DNA from 2 places in the Vibrio navarrensis genome. Region 1 is predicted to be linked to the other one. Evidence: predicted binding sites of a transcription regulator. Region 1 holds the regulator's gene; the other holds the start of a gene.
The links. The regulator PurR, encoded in region 1, represses purine synthesis genes. The targets are predictions, from matches to a motif close to TNANGNAAACGTTTNCNTNA.

Region 1 (4,090 bases):
TAAGAGAAACCTTGAGGAGCACAAAGAAAATGCAAGAGATCAAAGCCTTCAACGAAAAGCGTGCCGAAATTTACTGGTGGCTTTCAAGCCTTTTCGCCAAAGAGTTGAGCCAAGTGGAACTGGACAAATATCACAGCGCAGAGATTCGCTCATTTCTTTGTGGTTTAGCAGAAAATGACCGTTTGCGGGTTGAAGTGCAGCAACTGGTACAAACGTTGAATAAACTGCTTGAGCGTAAAGATGCTCAACTTGAACTGGCCGCAGACTTTTGCGATCTGTTTCTGAAAAGCGCAAAACATGGCGCTCTACCCTACGCTTCCGTTTACCTCGACCAATCAGGGTTACTCAACGCCGAACCAGCCAGAATGATGGAAAAGCTGATGACAGAGCACGGCGTGAGAGTGAGCGACACTCTCAATGAACCTGCGGATCATCTCGCTATTCAACTGGATTTTTTAGGCCATCTGATTATCCGTTCGAATGAGCTGGAGCAAGAGCGCCATATGGAAGCCGCCTTTGCCAAGCAGCAACAGTTCATTGAAGATATGCTGCTGTCTTGGCTGCCGCAATTTCACCAGCAGTGTCTTCAACACGACCAGTTTGACTTCTACACCAGCGTTGCAAAACTATTAATTGCATTTTGTAAACTGGACAGTGACTATTTACTTGGATAATAATTACAGGCCTATCAATAGAGCAATCACTCGACTGAAGATTAACCAATAAAGTGTGAACACGGATACAATATTCGCGTGCTGAGCTGGTTGCCTGCTGACGTATCTCGATATAAAATTGAGACCGCAAACGATAAAATATGAATTTAATGCAAACCGCTGAAAAACAGCGGTTTTTGTGTTTTTTTAGCTAAGCTGCTGCTTTTCTTGGGTCTCTCCATGTTCAAGACCGATTCGAAGAAAGGTAGCAAGAGCGTTACCCGGCTCAATGTTCCCCGCGGTAACCTTGGACAGGACAAAATTATGGCCACAATTAAAGATGTCGCACGTTTAGCCGGCGTATCAACCACGACAGTTTCACACGTGATCAATAAAACCCGCTTTGTTGCAGAAACAACGCAAGAAAAAGTGATGAAGGCGGTGGATGAACTCAATTACGCGCCTAGCGCCGTCGCACGCAGCTTGAAATGCAATACGACTCGTACTATTGGCATGCTCGTTACTCAGTCAACCAATCTCTTTTTCTCTGAAGTGATTGACGGCGTAGAAAGCTACTGCTACCGCCAAGGCTATACCTTGATTCTATGTAACACTGGTGGCATCTATGAAAAGCAGCGCGACTATATCCGCATGCTGGCTGAAAAACGCGTCGACGGTATCTTGGTGATGTGTTCAGATTTGACCGAAGAGCTGCGTGAAATGCTCGATAGACACGCCGATATTCCAAAAGTAATCATGGACTGGGGCCCGATTAGCTCGCAAGCCGACAAGATCATCGACAACTCAGAAGAAGGTGGCTATCTCGCAACCAAATATCTGATTGATAACGGTCACAGCAAAATTGCCTGCCTGAGCGGTCATTTCGAAAAAGCCGCGTGTCAGGAGCGAATTCTTGGTTTTAAACGCGCAATGGCAGAGGCAAACCTAGCGGTCAATCAAGATTGGATCTTAGAAGGTAACTTTGAATGTGATACAGCCGTATTGGTCGCTGATAAGATCGCCTCTTGGGACGATCGTCCAACGGCCATTTTCTGCTTTAACGACACCATGGCACTTGGCCTAATGAGCCGTTTGCAACAGCTCGGTATCCGTATTCCTGAAGACATGTCGGTGATCGGTTACGACAATATTGAACTGGCCGAGTACTTCTCTCCGCCGCTTACCACCATTCACCAACCAAAACGTCGTGTCGGTAAAAATGCATTTGAAATTCTACTTGAGCGCATTAAAGACAAAGAGCACGATAAACGCATTTTTGAGATGCATCCAGAAATCGTTATTCGCGACACAGTTAAAAAACTGAACTGACATTGTTAAAAAATAGACGCTATTCGGCGTCTATTTTTTTGTGTCAAAACAAAATCATTATTGTGACAAATAACAAGATATTTTCGTACACGAGTTTTGGCTCATTTTCCGCAAACTATTACCTGAACCAAGATCACACTTTTAATTCTAAAATGTGATGTTAGTCCAATAGAAATCGTATCCTTTAGCTGTCACGCACAGGGCAAACCATCTGAAAAGGTGGGACGCAAAGCCTCCGGCCTAAACCAAATGTTGTTTGGTAGGTAGCGGGGTTCCCGATGGCAAAAATGCATTACATTGAGTTGACTCTCTAATGACATCTTGTATGCATTGGTTTGCTAATCTCTCGGACCTGATTTATGGGTGGCGTAATTATAATTACACCGAGATAACACATCATGGATAAACCGATACTCAAAGATTCAATGAAGCTTTTTGAGCAACTTGGTGCGATAAAATCTCGCTCTATGTTTGGCGGATTCGGCCTTTTTGCAGATGAGACCATGTTTGCATTGGTCGTCAAAGATCAGCTTCATATTCGCGCGGATCAAAACACAACCTCATTGTTCGAAAAACAGGGCCTTAAGCCTTATGTTTACAAAAAACGTGGCTTCCCTGTTGTTACCAAATACTACGCGGTAACCGATTCCCTTTGGGATAACAAGACTGCACTGATGAGCGTCGCAAGACAAGCTTTGGACAGCGCCCGAAAAGAGAAAGAGCTTCAAGCCGTTGCCAAACCCGATCGTCTGAAAGATTTGCCAAATCTAAGGCTGGCGACTGAGCGCATGCTGAAAAAAGCAGGTATTGAAACGGTTGAGCAGTTGGAAATGCACGGTTCTGTTGGGGCTTATGAAGCGATCAAAAACACGCACAGTGGAAGTGTTAGCCTTGAGCTGTTGTGGGCGTTAGAAGGCGCTATCAATGGAACTCACTGGAGCGTCATCCCTCAAAAACGCCGAGATGAGTTAGTTAATAAGCTTTCCTCTTAAGCTTGAGTAAGTTTCTGAAAGCCACCTCTGCAACGAAGTGGCTTTTCTTTACTCCGCTTCCTCTTTACTCTGCTTAGTTTTTTTCGCCTTGCCTGAAATTTTTTTGTGCTTTTCCCTGTCTTAGATTAGAGAATTAAACTTGGAAAAATGCGATGAATAGAAAAATGCTTTTTGGCCTTATTTTAGTCAGTGTGATGGCTATTTTGGTCTACCATTTTGCTCCCTACCTCACTTTAGAAAATGCCAAAGCTCAACAGCAGCTCCTTAGCGACTATATCAGCCAACACTGGCTAACGGCCGCAATCAGTTACTTTGTCCTATACGTCGCTCTGACTGCTTTCTCCATCCCCGGCGCCACTGTCGTTACCTTACTCGGTGCTGCCTTGTTCGGGTTTTGGTTTAGTTTACTGCTCGTCTCTTTCGCGAGCACGGTAGGCGCTACATTAGCTTTTTTAAGCAGTCGATATTTGCTCAGAGAGTGGGTGCAAAAGAAATTTGCTGACAAGTTACAAGCCATTAATCAAGGTGTTGGGCGAGATGGATCTTTCTATCTTCTATCACTTCGACTTATCCCTGTGTTTCCTTTTTTTCTGATTAACCTTCTGATGGGGCTAAGTAAAATGACAGCCAGTCGCTTTTACTTAACCAGTCAAGTTGGCATGCTACCCGGCACCGTTGTCTATCTCAACGCGGGGACACAAATCGCCGAGATCGATTCACTCTCTGGGATCGTTTCGCCTGCCGTTTTGCTGTCGTTTCTATTACTCGGGCTTTTTCCTATCGTAGTGAAATGGTTGATGAACAAATATCGCCCTCAGTCTACTGTACAGAGTGAACGGTAAGTCATGCGTGTATTTACTGCCAATTCCCCTGTCGAGGCGCATATCGTCTGTCAACTGTTGCGAAATGAGAATATCAGGTGTGAAGTACACGGAGAGGGGCTATTCGGCTTGAAAGGCGAGCTACCCGCGACCAGCGAGAGTGACCCCTATATTTGGCTACATGAGCCTCAGCAATACCAGGCAGCACTGAAAATCGTGAGTGAGTACTTGCAGAAGCCCTGCGTTGCTACTCATTGGTACTGTTCAAACTGCGGTGAGGAAAATGAGGGCCAAT
Region 2 (4,090 bases), 1.3 Mb from region 1:
GCGCTTTGCGAAACTCGTCGCTGGCACGCCATGCAAATGGGGTCATTTGTAACAGGTCAAATGCATCTGCGCCGGAAAGTGTCATCATGTAGTTAAGCTTTTCTTGCTGTTGCAAGACAAAGCCTTCTATCTGCTCTGGCTCTTCATCGTGCAGCTTAACGTCGGAGTAGATTTTTTCTTTGAATTGCACCAAATGTCGCGCTGCTGGAGTCACGGTGATCACCACGCCATGGTCTGCCACACAGCGAGCCAGTTCTTCCGCTTTGCATGGAGCATAGATGCGTAGAATGCCATCGAAAGCGTGGTCAGCAAAGGGGAGACGGTGGCTGGATGCGACACAGAAATGGCTGGACGGGTAGCGCTTGGCCGCAAAGCGAATTGCCACTTTCGAGATATCTAAACCATGTGTTGTGGCTTCGGCGTATTGCGCGCTTAAACTGCGTGCCACTTGGTCAGTGTAATAGCCTTCACCGCAGCCAATATCGAGCAGACGATGAGCACTGCCTTGCAAGAATGTTTGGCACAGCTGGGCTACTTTTTGCCGCATTGGATCATAATGTCCACCTTCAAGAAAACGGCGCCGCGCCTGCATCATCTCTTTGTTATCACCAGGATCTTTTGAGCGCTTATGGTGCGCGGGCATCAAATTGACATAGCCTTCTTTCGCCAAGTCAAAATGGTGGCGGTTAGCGCAATGAAAAGTGCGATCCGTTTGTTGCAGGGCAAGGTGGCACAAAGGACACTGATAAGTCATGAAGACCTCGAAGGTAAGACAAAAACAGGCGGCTGAGTCTATCAAAAGCCACCTGTTTACACCAGTTTCAAGGTCAAGTCGCCCACCAATTCAAGTAGGCCGGGGGAGGATTACTTGGTGTGGTACTGCTCGCAGGCCAGCATGGTGTTCTCAATCAGGCTTGCTACCGTCATTGGGCCGACTCCACCCGGCACTGGCGTGATGAAACTGGCTTTTTCGCGCGCTTTATTGTAGTCGATATCGCCAACCAGCTTGCCTGATTCTAGGCGGTTGATACCGACATCAATGACCACGGCGCCTTCTTTGATCCATTCGCCAGGGATGAAGTTGGGTTTACCGACCGCAACTACCAGCAGATCCGCTTGGCGTACATGACCTTCCAGATCTTTCGTAAAGCGGTGACATGTGGTGGTGGTGCAGCCAGCTAATAGCAGCTCAAGGGTCATTGGACGGCCAACGATGTTCGACGCGCCGACGATCACGGCATGCTTGCCATGAGTGGGAATGTTGTAGCGTTCAATCAAGGTCATAATGCCTTTGGGCGTACAAGAGCGCAGTTTTGGAATGCGCTGCGCCAAGCGACCTACATTATAAGGGTGGAAACCATCGACATCTTTTTCTGGGAGGATGCGCTCTAAAACCTGCGTCGTGTCAATGCCGGCAGGCAAAGGCAACTGAACCAGAATGCCATCAATCTGCGCATCGTTATTGAGCTCGTCAATCAGCTCCAACAATGCTTTTTCAGAAGTTGAAGCCGGAAGATCAAAAGACTTGGAAACAAAACCGACTTCTTCACACGCACGGCGCTTACTACCGACATAAACTTGAGACGCCGGATCCTCGCCGACCAGTACCACAGCCAGCCCGGGAGCGCGTAAACCTGCCTCAACACGCGCTTTCACCCGCGCGGCCACTTCCGATCGAACAGTTTGAGATATAAGAGTTCCATCAATATTTTGAGCAGTCATGACTTTCCTTAAGAAATCAAATGGCAAAAATTCGCTGCGCATTGTCGCAAATTGTTAAATAAATATCTATACGCAAACGTTTGCCTTGTGGCGTTTTTAAGCAAGCGCTTTGATTGGCGGACTTTTTTTCGCCACTTAGAACAGAATGTCTAGAAAAGCCGTTGATTTACCGAAATGAACTCGTATAATCCTGTCCCTATAGCGCGCCCTTAGCTCAGCTGGATAGAGCACGTCCCTTCTAAGGATGTGGTCGTAGGTTCGAATCCTACAGGGCGTGCCATTTATTTCTGGGCGTAGCAGGTTAGTACTTGCTACGCCCTTTTTCGTTTTTGCTGTTTTTTAGTCAACTAATAAGCACCCTGCCGTTTTTCCGGGCGGATTTTTTGAACGGCATAGTGAAAGTTATGCTCATCCCACCAAAACCAAATCACAACTGAGTTCATCTTAGCAAGAGCAATACAAACGGTTAGACTGTGAAGACGCTACTCTATTTGGGATGTATCGAATCAAAGATGAACACTGTTCCAATCGTATAAGTATAAATTTCTGTCGATGCATTACTATTTAAATGGTGATGTAGCATGCTCCGTCAATTTTTTAAATCAGTATATATTAATTGAATAATATTTAATTTATTTACTTTCCTATTGTTGCTATGGTTTTTTTCTATCTTGTGTGTAAGAAACACACTGTTTATTTCAATCACAAGATTAATTTATTTTTATGACTAGATCCTGACATTACTTTGTTAAAAACTGAAATAGGCTAGAACACATTATTAATTATTCCATTTCAGGTAATGCTTAAATGTATTCTAAAATGAGAGCCCTAATATTCGTAAAATTTATATATTACAATTTATAAATATAACGATCACTATCAGCTTAAATCGAGTAAGGTTAATGAAATGAAAATAAAACTGTTCACTATAATATCCCTCATTGTATTGATGAATTTTCCTAGCATAGCCGCAACAAGTTCCACTGTCATAGGTGATGTATATTCAGACCAAATGGGCAAAAGCTTATATACTTTCGATAAAGATCCAGTCGGCGAGTCAGTCTGTACGAAGGATTGCGAAAAGCTTTGGCCACCATTGTTGGTTAATGAGCAGAATCAATCGGTATATTTAAGTAGCCAAGGTTTCAGCATCATAACAAGGTCGAATGGCACCAAGCAATGGGCGTTAAATGGAAAGCCTCTATATCGCTGGATAAAAGATACCAATAGCGGGGACATAAAAGGTGCAGGTATTAAAGGAGTTTGGCCACTTGCGCGAGCTGATGACGTATCAATAAAATTGTTCAATGATGAGAAACGTCGCTACTTAGTAGACAGAAATAACTTTACTTTATATACATTTGATCAAGATAAAGTCAATGAATCAGTTTGCTTTGACGATTGTGAAATCAACTGGCCACCTGCTATTTTAGATACAATGTTAACAAAAAAAGATCTTTCAAATTTAAAGCTCACAGGAGGCTTTGGTTTAATTGAGAGAGAAAAAAACACCTACCAGTGGACATATGAAGGAAAACCTCTCTATCGTTGGGTTAAAGACAGTAAAACAGGGGATACCAAAGGAGACGGAATTAATGGGGTGTGGCATTTATTCATTAAATGAGCTAAAGAAATGCAGTTTAAAATAGGAACATTTTGTGATGATCTCGTGAAAGTGTTGACAAAAAATTCTGGATATCCTCAAAGTATGCCATGCTGGTCGCGAGGTTTATAGCCTCGCTTTGCTCAGCTCTAGCACTTGAAAGAAAATAGCGCCTTTAGTTATCTTTTTGGTGACCTTTATCTGCTTAGCTTCTTCTTTCAGAGACCCTGCCGTTTATGTAGTTATGACTATTGTGAAGTACTTATCATCTTTTTGTGCAACGATATGATTATCTCTGCCTTAGTTTATAAATTGATGCTGAGGTTAAAATGAGCATGAGGTTTTGTGAGAAATGTGCCAAGCAAACAGAACATAAAGAGATCATCAAGCAGAAGCCATCAAAGTATGGCAAAAGTCGAAAAGAGCAGTTTAAAGCATTTCTTGAAGGCTTCTTCTCTGGTGTTGCCAGCCCAGCAGGGGCGTCGCTGGATCTGATAGAACGATATGTGGTCTGCACGCAATGCGGCGATCAGACTCTAGAAAATCATGGCAGTGAGTTCCAGTGAGTTAGGAAGAAGAGAAGTCAATTTGTTGCGCTGAATATGACATGGGCTGGCAATCGATTTTGCATTGCCAGCTTTGTCTATTGTTTATCTATAGGTTATTTGCAATGCGGGTCCTGAACTGAAACCGCTTTTGCGTTGGAGTGGTGATCAAATTTGACGTTGACGCGAACCCCTGCCTTTTCAAAAACCACATCGTCGA

Region 2: folD (bifunctional methylenetetrahydrofolate dehydrogenase/methenyltetrahydrofolate cyclohydrolase FolD) is a predicted target of PurR. The motif match lies at 1,791-1,810, and genes of this name have one in related genera.

The regions. Positions count from the first base shown of each region.
Region 1 covers NZ_CP065217.1:1,143,211-1,147,300, reverse strand. The annotation lists gene torD (molecular chaperone TorD) at 30-674, shown strand; gene purR (HTH-type transcriptional repressor PurR) at 978-1,982, shown strand; cyclic di-GMP riboswitch class I at 2,174-2,262, shown strand; gene I3X05_RS05170 (TfoX/Sxy family DNA transformation protein) at 2,381-2,974, shown strand; gene I3X05_RS05165 (TVP38/TMEM64 family protein) at 3,127-3,816, shown strand; gene I3X05_RS05160 (DUF2007 domain-containing protein) at 3,820-4,090, shown strand, end outside.
Region 2 covers NZ_CP065217.1:2,440,954-2,445,043, reverse strand. The annotation lists gene rlmA (23S rRNA (guanine(745)-N(1))-methyltransferase) at 1-754, opposite strand, end outside; gene folD (bifunctional methylenetetrahydrofolate dehydrogenase/methenyltetrahydrofolate cyclohydrolase FolD) at 865-1,722, opposite strand; tRNA gene I3X05_RS11650 (tRNA-Arg) at 1,926-2,002, shown strand; gene I3X05_RS11645 (hypothetical protein) at 2,630-3,346, shown strand; gene I3X05_RS11640 (hypothetical protein) at 3,655-3,891, shown strand; gene I3X05_RS11635 (hypothetical protein) at 3,987-4,090, opposite strand, start outside.